One region of the Paenibacillus sp. sgz302191 genome, then DNA from elsewhere that is predicted to be linked to it. Evidence: predicted binding sites of a transcription regulator. Region 1 holds the regulator's gene; each other region holds the start of a gene.
What was found. The regulator Rex, encoded in region 1, represses fermentation and respiration genes when NADH is low (regulators of the CRP and FNR family bind a similar motif). The targets are predictions, from matches to a motif close to TTGTGAAATATTTCACAA.

Region 1 (5,729 bases):
CGATTGGGGCGAGGACGAAGAGGAAAGAGACGCGCAGGACATTCAGAAGCTCGGTGCTGCTTTTTCCGAATTTCATGATAGTTTGAAGCAGGCGCTTCAGCAGCGGTTTGACATGTTCGAGGACCGCCCGGCGCAGGAGCAGATGATCCATGAAGTGGAGCAGTCGCTGGAGGCCGACACGCATTTAATGATTGAAGCGGGTACGGGTACCGGCAAATCGCTGGGCTACCTGATTCCTGCGTTGTATTACGGAATCAAACACGATAAAAAAGTGATCGTCAGCACGCATACGATTAATTTGCAGGAACAGCTGCGCGAGCGGGATATTCCGCTGCTGAAGGACATTTTTCCGATACCTTTTAAAGCGGCCGTATTGAAAGGCAGAAGTCATTATCTTTGCTTGCGCAAGTTCGAAAACAAGCTGGTCACGCGCGATTACGAGTACGGCAAGGACGACTCGGTCACAGCGGCTCAAATGGTCGTATGGCTCAGCGAAACGAAACACGGGGACGAAGAGGAGCTGAATTTCGGCAATAAAGGCGCGCAGTTCTGGCATTCGGTGGCCAGCGATACCGATTCCTGCCTGAACCGGATGTGCCCCTGGTTCAAAAAATGTTTCTACCACCGCGCCCGCCACGATGCGAACACGTCAGATGTCATCATAACGAACCATTCGCTGTTGTTTACCGATATGAAGGCCGAGAACCGCCTGCTGCCCGGCTACAAGCATCTGGTCATCGACGAAGCACACCACTTTGAAGAAGTGGCCAGCAAGCATCTGGGGATCGAGCTGCACTCGGGCGCGTTTTACCATTCTTTGCAGTGGTTGTATAAAGACAACCGCAGCGGGCAGCTGCCTATGCTCCGTTTTCGTCTTCAGAAGGCGGCGGAAGAGCAGGAGAGAGCTTTGGCCTGGAGCGCAGCGATAGACGGTTTGTACCCGAAAATCGTGCAGATCAAGGAAGACTGGGAGCGTTTGAGCGAAGGGTTGTACGAGCTGCTTACGGCAAAAAGCGACCCGTCGCAATCGGAGAACTCGCAATATGTGCTGCGCATGAAGCCCGAGGCGCTGCCGGCGCATTGGAGCGAGCTGACGATGATGGAGGACAACATTTATTTGAGCATGAACGATACGCTCCGCACGCTCGACAAAATGCTGAGCGAGATCAAAGAGATGCAGGAAGTTCTGGAAGTCCAGAGCATCGTGACGGATTTGAACGGAACTTTGAAGGAGCTTTACGGGCACCGGGATGCGCTTCATTTTTTCATGAAAATGGAGGATCAAGGTTACGTATACTGGATGGAAGCCGGCACGTATTCCAAGAGCAAGTCGCTGCAGCTGATCAGTGTGCCGACGGATGTGAGTCCGCTGCTTCAGGAGCATTTTTTCAAAAATAAAGACAGCATCATTTTGACTTCGGCTACGTTATCCGTGAACAAATCGTTCCAATACTCGGCCGATCAGCTCGGTTTGCAAATTCCCGTCGGCGAAGAGGCCGGCAAGCTCAAAACGGTGCAGCTTCCGTCCCCGTTCAATTACAGGGAGCAGGCGCTGGTCTGTATTCCCAGAGATTTTCCGACGATTAAAGGCCCTTCCGGGGACGCCGTTTTCATACAAGCACTTATCGATTCTTTAAGCAATGTCGCTTTGGCTACCAACGGCCGAATGCTCGTGCTGTTTACATCCAACCGGATGTTAAAGCAGATTCATGCCGGCATGAAGGAGCGGTTAAAGCCGCATGGGATTACCGTGCTTGGACAGGGCGTAGACAGCGGCAACCGCAGCAAGCTGACCCGCATGTTCCAGGACCACCATTCCTGCGTGCTGCTGGGTACAAGCTCGTTCTGGGAAGGCGTGGACATCCCGGGCGATGCGCTGTCCTGCTTGGCTATTATTCGGCTTCCGTTTCAGCCTCCGAATCACCCGCTCATTGAAGCCAAATGCGAAAATATTAAAAAGCGGAACGAAAATCCGTTTATGAAATTTTCCGTGCCGCAGGCGGTCATACGTTTCAAGCAAGGATTCGGGCGGCTCGTGCGGCGGGCTACGGATAAAGGAATCGTTATTATTTACGATACCCGCGTTATCGATACGCAGTACGGCAAATATTTTCTTTATTCGCTGCCCGGTCCGAAGATTGAACATATGACGACGGAACAAATGATTCCAAGAATTGAGGAATGGATGGGGGAGGCGCAGCGGTGAAGACACAAAAAATATCCGAAGCTGTAGTCCGCCGGCTGCCGATTTATTTGCGGTTTTTGAACGAGCTGGCGATGAAAAATATTATGACGGTCTCGTCGCAGGATCTGGGGCAAAAGCTCGATTTGAACCCCGCGCAAATCCGCAAAGATTTGGCCTATTTCGGGGAATTCGGCAAAAAAGGGATCGGCTACGACGTCGGCTATCTCATCGAGAAGATCAGGCAGATCTTGAAGCTGGACCGCCATATCCGGGTCGCTCTGGTCGGGGCGGGCAACCTGGGGCGGGCACTGTGCAACTACAACACATATTTGCGCAACGATATGAAAATTGTCGCCGTATTCGACGCGATGCCCGAGAAAACGGGCGAGACGATCAATAATTTGATCGTGCAGCCGACGCACGAGCTGAAAGAAGCGATATCGCGGCTTGGCGTCAGAATCGGCATCATTACGGTACCGGCAGCGGAAGCACAAAATGTGGCGAATCAATTCGTCGAAGCCGGCATTGAAGCGATTCTTAATTTTGCGCCGGTCATCATTAAGGTGCCGCCCGAAATCCGTGTGCACCATGCCGATTTCACGACCGAGCTGCAGAGTCTGGCCTATTATTTGGACTAGGCCAAGACTCCGGCCGCAAAGGCCCTACGGGCTCGCGCTATGCGGAAATTTGCAGCAGAACGCAGGGGAAAGCTGCAGAAACTGCGGAGGAGAAACGAACCTGTGGAAACTCGCGGAAACCTGCAGAAACCCGCAGAAAACTGCAGAAACCCGCAGAAACCTGCAGAAACCCGCAGAAACCTGCAGAAGAGAAACAAAACCCTGCAGAAGCCTCCGGAAGCTGGATCGGCGAAAAACTCGCATGGCAGCAGGCAGTACATTTGCTTAGCAACGTGGAGAAAACCTGCAAAAGTACAGTTTTTTGCTCGCTGATGCGCTGGATACGAAAAATTCCTGCAAATGTGCAGGCTTTTCGCCGCGAACATGGGCTCAGAGGCGTTCTTAGCGAGAATTCCTGCACAATCGCAGGCTTTTTGCCGAAATGAACCATTTCTGCTGAAAAAGCCTGCACTTTCGCAGGTTTTTTCTGTGCCAGGCTGCTTGTTCCAACGCCGTAACCCGTACAGGAGAGAGCCGTAGGTTACTGAAGAGTGATTGTGCCCCTTTTGGTTCCTCTACCCCGTTACTTTATCAACAGTCTGGTTTTCTACCCGTAATATGATGCGTCTCTCCAATGTATGTTTTCTCAGCAGCCTCTATTTTAACGAAAATAATGTACTCGTTTCCAACTTTTACGCTTTTAAAGCTTGAAATTGTTTCAGTAGACGATTGTTTTCATTCTGTGGGGGTAACGTCTACGGCGTCATGGGAGTGTTGTAGGTTTTTCCGGCTGTCGAGCCAAACCGTTTCATTGGCGCGAAGTGCCGTCTTTGGGCGGACGGCAAAAAGAAGCGGAAACCGGTGAAAGTTCGGCTTTAAAACCGCTCCTGATTGCGAAGCTCAACAAACAAAACAAATACGCGATCTTGCGCACACATCTAACGTGCTGTAGCCATTCAATTCGACGCTGAGAGCGGCTATCGCAGAGCGTTAACAAGCGGCTCGTAAAACAACGCAAGGAGTGTGCAAGCGCACGTTCCAGAGCGCAAGCAGTGCACAAGTGCCTCACTCCACAGCCGTATACAGCGTTCAAGCGCTCGCTCCACAGCGCAAGCAACATGCAAGCAGCTCGCTCCACAGAGCATGCAGCGCACAAGCGGCTAGCTCCACAGCCACATGCAACGCACAAACGGCTCGCTCCATAGCCGCATTGCAGCGCCCCGCCGCGCTTTGCAAAAATAACAAAAAACCCGAGCCACATACTGGCCCGGGTTTTTCATCTAAAACAACTTAAACAACACGAAGTAAATCGTGTAAGACAAGACGATGCTGATCGGGATGGTAATGACCCAGGTCATGATCATTTTGCCGACCGTCGCCCATTGGACTTCATGGAAGCGCAGGACGCTTCCCGTTCCGATAATGGACGATGAAATGACGTGCGTCGTTGACAGAGGCATCCCCATATGGGTGGATGCTTGTATAATGATCGACGACGTCAAATCGGAGGCGAAGCCGTTGATCGGCTCGATTTTAATAATTTTGCGGCTGATCGTTTTGATGATGCGCCAGCCGCCGATGGACGTTCCGAGGCCCATGGCTGTAGCCGCGGCGATTTTTACCCATAAAGGCACATCCAGATCCGTTTGATAACCCGCTGCAACAAGCCCGAACACGATGATGCCCATCGCCTTCTGCGCGTCGTTGCCGCCGTGGGAGTAGGACAGCAGCGCGGCTGACAGTACCTGCAAAGAACGGAACATCCGGTTCAGCTTGGAACGCGAAGTGTTGCCCGACCAAAGGATGATATACTTAATCAGGATCATGATCACAAAGCCCGCTGCAAAAGCAATGATCGGCGATAAAATGAGGATGATGATAATTTCGGTGAAACCGCCCCAGTTCACGGAGCTCATGCCTGCTCCGGCAATGACCGCACCGGCCAGGGAGCCGAGCAGCGTATGCGAGGAGGAGGAAGGAATGCCGAAATACCAGGTCACAAGGTTCCAGATAATGGCGGCTATAAGCGCCGCGATTACAATTTCAACGCCGTGGTCGATTTTGGCCGGGTTGGCGATTTTGCCCCCGACTGTTTTGGCGACTTCGGAAGAGACGATCGCTCCGACAAAGTTCAGTACCGCCGCCATAACAACGGCGACCCGGGGGTTTAACGCTCTTGTAGAGATGGATGTTGCAATTGCATTCGCCGTATCGTGAAATCCGTTGATGAAGTCAAACAAAAGTGCGAGCGCCACGATAACGATTAGATAGGTTAACATGTTTTCCTCCTAATCCGTTTCCTCAAGAGTACCGAAGAACGACACTCTCCAGAATGTTGGCCACATCTTCGCACGCGTCCGTTGTTTCTTCCAGTCTTTCATACACTTCTTTGAGTTTGAAATCTTCATAAATATCTTTTTTGGCGAGAAAAATTTGCCGTATGCCTTCGCGCATCAGCCGGTCGCCGTCGTTTTCCAGGCTGTTGATGGCAACCGTGTGCTCCGTAATTTGCATGTACTTTTTCTTGGCGAGCAGTTTGAACGCATCCAGCATATGTTGGCAGGAGTCGACGATAACCGCGGAAAAGTCTCTCATAAATTGATCGGTATGCGAAATGCCGAGGTAGTCGAAACGGGCGATCGTGGCTTCAATGCCGTCCGTGACATCGTCGATTTTGGAGGCGAGCTCCATGATGTCTTCGCGGTCCAGAGGAGTGATGAACACTTTGTTCAATCCTTTGAAAATCTCATGCGTGATCGAATCGCCTTTATGCTCCAGGTCGTGGATGGCTTTTACATAATCGACGGGCGGTTTCTCACCCATCATCGCCGTACGGAACATTTGAGCGGTTTCCAAGGCATTCTCGGCAGACCCGATGAGAAGCTGGAGAAAATCGACGTCCCCTTTTCTAGTAAATAACGTTGTCA
Region 2 (5,729 bases), on a different contig from region 1:
ATAAGTATATATTCGTAACGCCCATGTGGAATTTTTCGTTCCCGCCGATTTTGAAAGCTTACATCGATGCGATCTGCACGGCCGGAAAAACGTTTAGTTATACGGAAAACGGCCCGGTAGGCCTGCTGACGGACAAAAAAGCGCTCCATATCCAGGCGCGGGGCGGCATCTATTCGGAAGGCCCGGCAGCGGACATGGAAATGGGCCACCGGTATTTGAGCATTATTATGTCCTTTTTCGGGATCAAGGATTTCCAGGGGCTATTTGTAGAGGGGCATAATCAGTTCGCCGATAAAGCCCAGCAGATTAAAGAAGAAGCGATCGGCCGCGCCCGGGAGCTGGCAAAAACGTTTTGACCCCGCAGCGGCAAAAATAGCCCGGCAAGCTCAGCCTCGTGCGGGCAAGCCGGGCTTTTTGCTGCTTGGCGCAGGGCCGTCGCGCCGCGCGCAGCTCCCAGTGCACGGTGCTGCGCTGCATGACGGCGCCGGTCGACCACGGGAAGGGGAGGGATTTTCGGCGGCTCGGCGGTTGCGAAGCGGAGGCGGCTAGGCTCGCGGGCTCGGCAGCCCGAAAAACCAGCGAAAACTCTCATGACGCTGTGGACGTCACCCCGAACCCGTCCGAGTGAAGCGCTGAAACGCCTGCAACCCACCCAACTGAGCCGGTCGCACAATCTGCCTAACCACGCAAAAAAGCCTGCAAAAATACAGTTTTTGCCCGATGAATGCGCTGACCACGACAAATTCCTGCAAATGTGCAGGCTTTTCGCCGCGAACAAGGACTCAGGCTCATTTACACCGAAAATTCCTGCACAATCGCAGGCTTTTCGCCAAAATGAGCCTTTTTTATGAAAAAAGCCTGCACTTATGCAGGTTTTCTCCAGCCAAGCACATGCTGCCTCGTCCCCCCCCTTCAGCTCCCCAACCTATGCAGGGATAGGTGTGGTTTGGGAAAGAGCGGCTGTGCCCCGCTTTGCCTTGAAATTTCACCTAAAGAAAGGACCTCATTCTCCACTTGGTAGTGGATTTTGAGGTCCTTTTGCTCGATTTTTTATCCCGTACGATATGAACACTTTTGGGACAGCTCCTATATTTCATGCAAACCTGTAAAACAACCCTGAATAGTCGACTTTAATTCAAATTGAAATAAATAGGCGGGTATAATTCCTTATAAGCAGAAATAATTAAGGCGATAAACAAACGTGAATCGATTTTGGATGATATCTTCATTCCAAAATGGAATAAAGGTGCTATAATGAATGTAATAAGGTTGTACGCTAAGGAAGGTGACATCGTGATGAAACAACAGTTGCAGCGGATTTCCATGCTGGTGAGCATATTTTGGGTGTTTTGCCGAATCGGCCCTTCGACCTTCGGTGGCGGCTATGCGATGATCCCGATCATTGAAAGGGAGATCGTCAAGAAGCGCAATTGGCTCAAGGAGTCGGACATGAGCGATCTGATTTCCATCGCCGGTTCCGCGCCTGGGGGAGTGGGCGTCAACTCAGCGGCTTTTATCGGCTACAGGCTCTCCGGGGTCGGCGGCGCGGTTATGGCGGTGCTCGGCATTACGCTTCCGCCGGTTGTCATCGTGTTCGCTTTGAGCTCGATGTACTCTTTGTTCAGCGCATTTCCAAAAGTTGAAGCTGCCTTGAAAGGCATTCACGCGGCAATTATCGCACTTATATTGATTGCAGCCTATAGGATGGCCAAATCGTCGCTGATCGATAAAACGACCGCTACGGTTGCAGTCGTTTCGCTAGGGCTTTTGATCGCAACGCCTATTCATCCTTTACTTATCATTGCGGTTGGGATTATCGCTGGCGTGCTTGCCGTGAAAATCAAGTCCATGCTCGGAGTCAGCGCGCCGTTCGAGAAAGCGAGCGCTCCCGATCCGAAGCCGGAAATCATGTTTCCCGAATACTACATTTAGCCATAGAGGTGAACTGGGATGTGGCAGTTATTTTTCACATTTTTCAAAATCGGCTGCATCTCCTTTGGCGGCGGCTATGCAGTCATTCCGCTAATTCAGAATGAAGCTACGAAGTACGGCTGGGCGGACAGCGCCCATTTTCAGGAAATCGTTACATTGGCCGGCATGGCCCCGGGCCCGATCGCGACCAATACCGCGACACTTGTCGGCTATCATGCGGAGGGTTTGGCGGGGGCTATTGCGTCGACGCTGGGCATCGTGTTCCCGTCGCTGCTTATTATTATCCTGCTGGCGGCTTTTTTTCAAAAAATGCACGAGCACCGCTGGGTCAAATCGTCCTTCTACGGATTAAGGCCGGTAGTAACCGGCCTGATCGTCTACGCCGCGCTGCATTTCGGCTTGAATGCGCGTATGGGCCTGACGTGGTCGACGTTCGCCACGCTGCTCATTTGCGCAGGCTGCATTTACGGCGTGCTGAAGCATAACATGCATCCGTTCATGGTCATCGTCGCTTCCGGACTGGCAGGCATCATCCTGTTCTGATGCCAGCCAGCTAACTGGCGCTTTGGCCATTCGCCAATTCATGGCGAAACAACATGTTGACCGAAGACCGAAGACCGACCCGACCGACTTCACCAGGGCTGAACCACTGGCAGCAAAAGCTGCCGATGGGGCAGCCCTGTTTGCTGTGGCAACTGTGATCTTTTTCACTTACAATACGGTTTCGCTGTTCTAAAGTTGAGATATCGTAACCCATTTTAACATAGCAAGGGAGTGAGGGAGATGCTGACCGGAGTCATTTTGGCAGGCGGAGCGGGCCGCCGGATGAAAGGGGAGCTGAAAGCGCTGCTTCCTTTCGCAGGCGAGCCGCTGATTATTCGACAAATGAGAATGATGAAGCCACTGTGCGATGAGCTGATTGTCGTAACGAACGATGTCCGGCCTTTCCTGCCCATGCTCGACCGCTCGGTTCGGATCATAACGGACTACTACAAGGCCCAGGGTCCGCTCGTCGGCATGCATGCGGCTTTGTCTCTGGCCAAACATTCGTCCGTGTGGGTTGTCGGCTGCGACATGCCGTTTCTTTCCTGCAAGGCGGCGGAGCTGCTGTGGGAGCGGAAAAAGGACGGCTTTGACGCCGTCGTGCCTTTGGTTGCCGGAGGGTTGTATCCGCTTCACGGCATTTATGACCGCAAGTGCAAGGAGGCGATCGTCGGCCTGCTGCAGCGGGGGGAGACGAGAATGTCGGCGCTGCTCAACCACATTTTTTGGGGGGAACTGGATGACCGCTATTTGCAGGAGCGCGATGTGGGATTGAATTTCGTCGCCAGTATCAAGACGTCTGCCGATTACGAAGCTTTGCAGCGCATGGCCGTCCCCCAAACGTAAAGGTAACGGATTGTTCATATTTGCTCGATGTTGTTGTGACCGATATCACAGAGGGCGGGGATCAAGGACACTAAAATGTAGGTAATGAGAGGCTGGACCACAAATGGAGGGGAAGATGACATGGATAACAATAAGGAAAAGGCCGAACCGGTTTTGAATGGAACGTTTGCCGCCGTACTGCTGCTGGGCGCGTTTTTGATTGCAAGCTGGGTTGCCGTTTATTTATTGTTCATTTCCAGAAACTAGAAATGTGAAGGGTGGATCGCCATGCATATTCACAAGCTTGAAAAAATTTGGTTGACCATTGGCATCTCTATGCTGTTCGTGTTTCTCGGCGTGCTGGGCGTGTCCGCTTTTGCCATGGGCGTCAAGCCCCCGAGCGAGCACCATCACCAGATCGATCCGGCCAAGCTGAAGGAAACGGCTCCTTTTGACAATCCCGGACTCCGCAAAATCGGGGACAACGAGTACGAAGCTGTGATGACGGCGTTCACGTTCGGGTATGCTCCGGACAAGATGGAGGTGCCCGTCGGTGCGAAAATCAATTTTATCGTGGCAACCCAGGATGTCGTGCACGGATTTGAAATTCCCGGCACAAACGTGAACATGATGATCGTGCCCGGCGAGGTCAGCCATGTGAGCCATACGTTCACAAAGCCGGGCGAGTACCTCATCCTGTGCAACGAATACTGCGGCGGGGCGCATGAATTTATGAAAACGACGATTATCGTCAAATGAATTCGGGACGCAAGCAAAAGGGGGTGGCAATGGTCATGAAAGTAGCGCATTTGCACGGAAACGGCACGAAATTCGATCTGAAAGACGGGAAGCTCGTCGTCGCGCACATCATCGTGGCGTTCATCGCTTTGCTGATCGGCGGCATCGCGGGGCTGCTGCAGAGCATGGTCCGCAGCGGGACGGTCAAGCTGCCGTACGGAATCGGCTATTACGAGCTGCTGACAGCCCATGGGGTATTGATGGCGCTCATTTTTACGACTTATTTTATTATCGGCTTCCTCTATTCGGGCATTTCTTATACGCTTGGAGGCAAGCTGCTGCCGATTGTGCGCCGCATGGGGTGGGCGGGCTTCGCCTTAATGACGGCCGGCACGGCCATTGGGGTCGCGATGGTTTTGGCGGGCAAAGCCAGCGTGCTTTACACGTTTTACGCGCCGCTCAAAGCTTCTCCGTATTTTTACATCGCATTGGCTTTGGTCGTTGTCGGGAGCTGGATCAGCGGCTGGGGCGTGTTTTATCAGTACAATTATTGGAAAAGAACGAATCGGGGCGAGATATCTCCACTGTTCGCCTTCATGTCCGTCGTCACTTTTCTCATGTGGCAAATCGCCACGCTCGGCGTAGCCGCCGAAGTGTTGATCCAGCTCATACCGTGGTCGTTCGGCTGGGTGGAGACGATTAACGTCATGCTGAGCCGCACGCTGTTCTGGTATTTCGGACATCCGCTCGTCTATTTCTGGCTGATGCCGGCCTACATGTGCTGGTACGTGATCATTCCGAAAATTATCGGCGGCAAAATTTACAGCGATGCTTTGGCGCGGTTGTCGTTCATTTTGCTGCTGCTGTTCTCGATTCCGGTAGGCTTTCACCATCAATTGATGGAGCCTGGCATTAGCCCTTTCTGGAAATATTTGCAGGTTGTGCTGACCTTCATGGTCGTGGTTCCGTCGCTGATGACGGCGTTCTCCCTGTTCGCCACATTCGAACTGAACGGGCGGGCCAAAGGCGCGACGGGCTTGTTCGGGTGGGTCAAGGTGATGCCTTGGAAGGATGTGCGTTTTTTCGCGCCGTTCATGGGCATGCTGATCTTTATACCGGCAGGGGCGGGCGGCTTGATTAATGCGAGCAACCAGATGAATGCGGTCGTTCATAATACGCTGTGGGTGACGGGGCATTTTCATTTGACGGTTGCGACGAGCGTGGCGCTGACGTTTTTCGGCATTGCGTACTGGCTGCTTCCGGCAGTGACGGGGCGCGTGCTGACCCCGCGGATGAACAAACTTGGCTTGATTCAAACGGTTATCTGGTGCATAGGCATGTTCTTTATGTCCGGTGCGATGCATATAGTGGGCCTGTTCGGGGCTCCGAGAAGAACCGCGTACACCACTTACGAAAATCATGCGGACGCGGCAGGCTGGACATCCTATTACGTATGGATGGCGATCGGCGGAACGATTTTGTTCATCGCGGTGCTGATGATGGTGTACAACGTATTCGCGCTGCTTCGCGCGCCTCGGGGGGAGACGGAATATCCGATCGGCGAGCCGATGGAGCAAGCGGAAGCGACCCCTGCTTATTTGGAGCGGTGGGGCGTGTGGATCGGCTTGTCAGCCGCGCTGATCCTCATCGCTTATACGCTGCCGCTGATGGATATGGTGATGAATCCGGCA
Region 3 (5,729 bases), on a different contig from region 1:
GATCCGATCGTTATGCTGAACCAGTACCTTCGCGATATGGAGCAGGAAATCGCTCAAGCCGAAGTCACAGTTGCCCGTCAAATCGCCAATGAGCGCAAGCTGAAGCAGCGTCTGGAAGAGTCCGTCCGCCTTGCGGCCGACCGCGAAGCGAAAGCGGCGGTGGCTTTGAAAAACGGTCAGGAAGCGCTCGCCCGTCAAAACCTTGAAGAAAAGCTGTACCACGAAGAAAAAATCGTCGAGTACACTGAAATGCACGCCGGCTCCAAAGCCCAAGCGGATGAGCTGACACAGCAGCTGCACGAAATGAAGGATGAGTTCTACAAAATGCGCAACAAGCGCAACGAGCTCGTATCCCGCGCCCAATTGGCGAAAGCGAAAAAACAAATGGCCCAAGTATCTTACAACGGTGTGATCGAAAGCGGCAACGCATCCCGCGGCTTCCAACGCATGGAAGAAAAAATTATGCAGATGGAAGTGGAAGCGGAAATCGCCCGCAAACCGTACGTCCCAGCCGGAACTGTCAGCAGCTACACGCCGGTCGACACGGCTAAGCAAGCGAAAGTCGACGAGCAGCTCAGCCTGTTGAAAGAAAAGCTGAACGGCGGCGCCGGGGAGTAACCGGCCCGGCTATGAGACCATGGATCGTGTGCCTGATCCTATTCGGTATAATAGGCCTGGTAGGCTGCTCCAATTCCAAGCCGGCAAATTTTAGCGGCAAGAGCGCATCCTGGAGCGTCGATTGTTCCGTTCGTCCATCCTCAAATGAACAATCATACGTCATCAAATATACCGGCAAAGATACTCAGCCTGTAAATGTTCGTTACTCCTTCGAAGACAGCAAAAATTTCAAGCAGCACGGCGAAAGCGACACTCGCTTGAAAAACTTGAAAATTAGCGGATCATCTACGCTGGATACGCCTTATGCGGATGAGGACGGTTTTAACCTCCGGATCCAATGGGATGACAGCGAGGAGACGATACATTTAGCGAAAAAGTAGCTTGAAAGCGGCACTGTACGGGTGCTCGCTCGAATATGGAAGACCGTTAGAAGCCGGTAACACTTGGCCGATAACGGTCTTTTTGCTTTGCAGCCGCCGCGTTGTAAAATGTGCAACGATAAAGCCGCGTTCAGACACGTAGCGCTCGCATCGTGCGCAGCTCCCAGCGCGTGGTGTTGCACAGCATGATGGCGGTCGGTCGACTACATGGCTTTCGTTGTTAAGGCATCGACTGCACCGCGCTCGTGCGCAGAAAGCCTGCCTGCAAAAATCAGACTTGCTTGAAAACTCGCAGGCGAGGAGAGGGTGCATCTGGTTGGCAATGCATCAGATTGCCGAAAAACTCGCAGGCTAGGTTGGAGCCTGTCCGTTTGGTAGCGTTACGTGCAGAAAGCCTGCAAAAGTGCAGGTTTTTGCTCGTTGAGGTGTTTGTAACGAGATATTCCTGCAAAAATGCAGGTTTTTCAGCGAATAGATACGCTCAGACCCATTTGGATCAGGAATTCCTGCACAATTGCAGGCTTTTCCCAAAAATGAGCCGCTTTCCCGGAAAAAGCCTGCACTTTCGCAGGTTTTTTCGGCCTGGCAAGCCGTTTCACGTTTGGAAGCGCCTCCAATTGAGGCCCCCTTGGCTGTAGGTGCCACTTATCGAATGGCTTTGCCATCTTCGGCGTCAAGCTATTGAGCCAATGCCGCCTCGGATGCCAAACAAATTAAATCTTTTAGCTCGATGGCGATCTTGCCCTTCGCTTGCTATGCAACGAGCAGCGCCGAAAGCGCCTAAGAGGCTGCCTGCCATTGCACAATTTGCAATGGGGCCTCGTCGAATTCGGCGATTTGCGGCATTTCGGCGCATTTCCTGGGAAATAATGAACGGAATTGTCGAAACATTAGGGTAGGGAGCGCCTTTCAAAAAATTACCAGAGCCCGGAAGGCACAGTATAGCCATAATAAGGACGTTGAATGGTTGTATTTCCATCGGGGGAGGGAAGTGGTTATGGGTGAAGCTCCTGCATTAAGGGCATTAATGATTCGATCCGCTTTTGCCGCTGTGCTTGTGTTAGCAGGTGCGGGCTTCGCCGGGTGCAGCGCAGGACCGCATCGGCCGGAGGCGTCAGGCACCCCTGTAATCAAGGCCTCTCCCCAGGCTCAGGCAAAAGCCCTGACTACTCCCGGCGCCGCAGCTTTTGAGGATGACTCTATCGTGGAGAGGCAGCATTTTTATTCGGGCGTCCGCCGGAACAAACCTCCGATAGCCTCGCCGACACCCCATGCCCGGCAAAAAACGGCCTTCTTAACGTTTGACGACGGCCCTTCTCAAAGCACGGACAAAATTTTGCGCATTTTGAAAAACAATGGCGTGCAGGCGACCTTTTTCGTTGTCGGTTCGGACAGCGGCGAGGGGAGGGCGCTTTACAAAAGAATTGCGGCAGACGGGCACGCACTGGGCAATCACACGTTTTCCCATAACTACAGGTCGATATATAGATCCGTGGAGGCATTTAAAAATGACGCCCGCCGATTGGACCGGCTGCTGGAGGAGACTGTCGGCTACCGGCCGGACATTATCCGGTTTCCGGGGGGCTCGAACAATCATTTGAGCCGGAAGGCGGGCGGAAGGGGCATCATGAGCCAAATCGTCAAAGCGATGCAGGAAGACGGCTACCAGTACTTCGACTGGAATGTCAGCTCGACGGACGCGGCGGCTCCCGTGCAGGATAAAGACATGATTATCGCATCGGTGCTGGGCGCAAGCCGGGGCAAGCAAAACATCATCGTCCTGATGCATGACAGTTCCTTCAAAACGACGACCGTCGAAGCGCTTCCCGTGATCATCCGCCGGTTGAAAGAGGACGGCTTTCGATTTGAAAAACTGACCAAGTCTTCGTTCACGTTTCACTTCCTGGAGTGACAGCTAACAAAAAAAGAAGGGGCAACAGCCCCTCTTTTATCTCAATTTAGGTTTTAGATGCAGCGCCACGAACAACTTGTCGATCCATTTGTGAATGTAAGGGAGGATCAAGTGGTCCACGCCGAATTTGCCTGCGTTCGCGCCTGCCGCAATAATGAAGAATCCGAGAAGCATCAGCCAAGGGTTCGTGCTAACGGTGCCTGCAAACATGTACATGCAGTTCATAATCAGCCCGAAGAATACCGCTGCGGTCGTCAATGCGCCAAGTATAAGGCCCAGACCGACCAACAGTTCGCCCCAAGGCACGAGGAAGTTGAAAATGCCTACGTTCGGCAGAGCGAAACCTTTGACGAAAGCCACGAAGTTCGGGTATACAAGATCCGTTGTCCCCGCAGCCAGCACCGGCTTCGTAACTGCGCCTTGCAGATAACCGGCTGCGTCGAACGCTTTTTCCCCTGTAATTTTGTGCCAGCCTGCAGTGACCCATTCCCAACCTACATACAATCGAACGAGAGTCAGCAGCATCGCCGCGTACTTATTTTCTCTTAGCCATTTCATCATTTGAACCAGCTCCTCTCTTCTATGGTTTTAGTATAAACCCGTTTTTCCCGTACGTATGTGAAAAAAATCACAATATAATGCCTATTTTAAGTTACCACTCCAAAACCGTCGTCGGGTACTTTAGATGCCTCGCAAGTGGTCGACCGCCTGTCGTGATTCGGCGCAACATTGGGCGCAAGTGGTCGACCGACCGCCATCATTCGGCGCAACATTGGGCGCATGTGATAGACCGACCACCGTCATGCAGCACAACATCGGGTACTGGGAGCTGCGCGCGGTACGATCCGTTTGTTAGGGCCAGCGGCAGCCGGTTTTTGCCCGGATTCTTGCGGCCTGAATGCTTCTTCCAACAATGACACATAATACATGCAGAAAGGAGCTGACCGAGCATGAATCGCAATGATTCCAAAGAACAAATTCAGCACGAGCAGCAAAACAAGGAGCTGCAAAAGCAATCCGCTGAATTCGGCAAAGAAGGCTTTGTCGATAAAAAGCTGGATGGCCCGAACCAACCCGCAGATTAGGAGGACACTATGAGCGACCAGGAGCAACGGAAGCCGAAGGCGGCCGGGCGGGAGCATGAAGAGCCGGGCGGCGGGCTCGATCCGTTCGAGATCGACTTCCTGCCGCAATTCGAGCACGGCCGCGGTCCGCGCGAAGCTTTTGTCAACGAGCACGGGGTCGTCATCGGCGACCATAACTACGAATCCGCTAATTCCCCGTTAGAGAATTGGAGCAAGGAAACCGACCCGTTCGTCATGGCGGGCGACGGTTGGGTGCATCCTTACAAGGATATCGGCTTTCAGACAGCCGAGAACCGGGACTATTTCGAAAAGGGCATCTCCCCGCAAAGCGGCATTTTCATGCATCCGGATAAAGATGTGGCATACGAATACAAGCTGGGGCAGGCCGAACCGGTCGATGATTCCGGCAAAAAGGACGACGAGGCGGAAGCGTAGCTTTCGCTTTTTCTGCATGGTGTACAGGCTGGCTGAGCTGGTTCTTGCACGGTGTGCAGCCAGTGATGGGCTAATGCGGGCGGAGCGTTTTTTTCGGCCATCTATTCGGGAAAACGGCATTAAAATAAATAAAGCGTTTACAGGTGAGGGGAAATGAAGTAGAATAGTTGTATGACAAGTTAAAATAAATTTGTATGACAAGTTTGGAGTGGAGGAATAGACATGAAAGCAGGTATGTATGTCGCCGAGAAACAGGTGCAGCCGGCATCCGTCGAGATTCCGGTTGTGCAGGAGGGCGAAGCGCTAATCAAGGTAGCTTATGCGGGAATTTGCGGCACGGATATGATGATCTATGCCGGCAAGCATCCCCGGGCCAAGGCGCCTTTGGTAATGGGGCACGAATTCAGCGGAACGGTTGAAAAGGTCGTCGGCAGCGATGATTTTCAGCCGGGGGACCGGGTTACCGTCGAGCCTTATTTGACTTGCGGGACATGTGCGGCTTGCCGGGCCGGCCAATATCATGTGTGCGCCGTTTTGAGATGTATCGGCATAGACAGGGACGGAGGGTTCGCCGAATACGTGGCGGTTCCCGTTAACCGGCTTCACCGTCTGCCGGACAATGTGTCCGACGCCGAGGCGGCGCTGACCGAACCGCTAGCTGTGGCCGTTCATACGGTGCGGCGCTCGGATTTAAAAATCGGAGACAGCGTAGCTATTTTGGGAGCAGGGCCAATCGGCTTGCTGATCGGTTTGGTAGCCAGACAGGCCGGCGCCGGTGAAATTTTCATTTCGGATATTAGCCCCTATCGTCTGGAAATCGCCAGGCAAATGGGTTTTACGGCAATTGACGCCAAACAGACCGATATCAAAGAAGTCGTCCTTGCCCATACGAAGGGCGTCGGGGCCGATGTCGTATTTGAAGTCGCAGGCACGCAAATCACAGCGAAACAAATGATTGAATGTATTAAGTTTCAAGGCAAAGCGGTTGTTGTCAGCGTGTACAAACAGGCGCCCGCCGTTGATTTGGCTGCGATGCATTTCCGGGAAATAGGTTTAACGACGACAAGATGCGCCAATTCGAGCGATTTTGCCGCAGCGATCCGGCTGATGGAGCGGAAAATCATTGACGTAGCCCCTTTAATTTCCCACAAGCTTCCGCTAGAGCAGATCCAACAAGGATTTGAATACATGGAGAATACCGAGATTTCGTTGAAAGTATTGTTTCATCCGTAAACAACAGGAGGGGATTCAACATGTTATTGAGCCTAAAAGGCAAAACGGCCGCCATCACCGGAGGCA

Region 2: the regulator Rex is predicted to act here: its motif matches at 3,355-3,372, upstream of AC3G2T_RS09475 (cytochrome c oxidase subunit 2A).
Region 3: the regulator Rex is predicted to act here: its motif matches at 3,527-3,544, upstream of AC3G2T_RS21610 (DoxX family membrane protein).

Annotation. Positions count from the first base shown of each region.
Region 1 is NZ_JBYLHY010000027.1:7,699-13,427, reverse strand. It holds gene dinG (ATP-dependent DNA helicase DinG) at 1-2,206, shown strand, start outside; gene AC3G2T_RS29160 (redox-sensing transcriptional repressor Rex) at 2,203-2,823, shown strand; gene AC3G2T_RS29155 (hypothetical protein) at 2,861-3,274, opposite strand; gene AC3G2T_RS29150 (inorganic phosphate transporter) at 4,083-5,081, opposite strand; gene AC3G2T_RS29145 (DUF47 domain-containing protein) at 5,104-5,729, opposite strand, start outside.
Region 2 is NZ_JBYLHY010000005.1:198,384-204,112, reverse strand. It holds gene AC3G2T_RS09495 (FMN-dependent NADH-azoreductase) at 1-356, shown strand, start outside; gene AC3G2T_RS09490 (chromate transporter) at 1,297-1,932, shown strand; gene AC3G2T_RS09485 (chromate transporter) at 1,951-2,475, shown strand; gene mobA (molybdenum cofactor guanylyltransferase) at 2,716-3,321, shown strand; gene AC3G2T_RS09475 (cytochrome c oxidase subunit 2A) at 3,442-3,567, shown strand; gene AC3G2T_RS09470 (cytochrome c oxidase subunit II) at 3,589-4,059, shown strand; gene AC3G2T_RS09465 (cbb3-type cytochrome c oxidase subunit I) at 4,095-5,729, shown strand, end outside.
Region 3 is NZ_JBYLHY010000015.1:70,992-76,720, reverse strand. It holds gene AC3G2T_RS21625 (PspA/IM30 family protein) at 1-618, shown strand, start outside; gene AC3G2T_RS21620 (hypothetical protein) at 630-998, shown strand; gene AC3G2T_RS21615 (polysaccharide deacetylase family protein) at 1,996-2,910, shown strand; gene AC3G2T_RS21610 (DoxX family membrane protein) at 2,947-3,471, opposite strand; gene AC3G2T_RS21605 (hypothetical protein) at 3,861-3,995, shown strand; gene AC3G2T_RS21600 (DUF3905 domain-containing protein) at 4,005-4,430, shown strand; gene AC3G2T_RS21595 (zinc-dependent alcohol dehydrogenase) at 4,653-5,663, shown strand; gene AC3G2T_RS21590 (SDR family oxidoreductase) at 5,684-5,729, shown strand, end outside.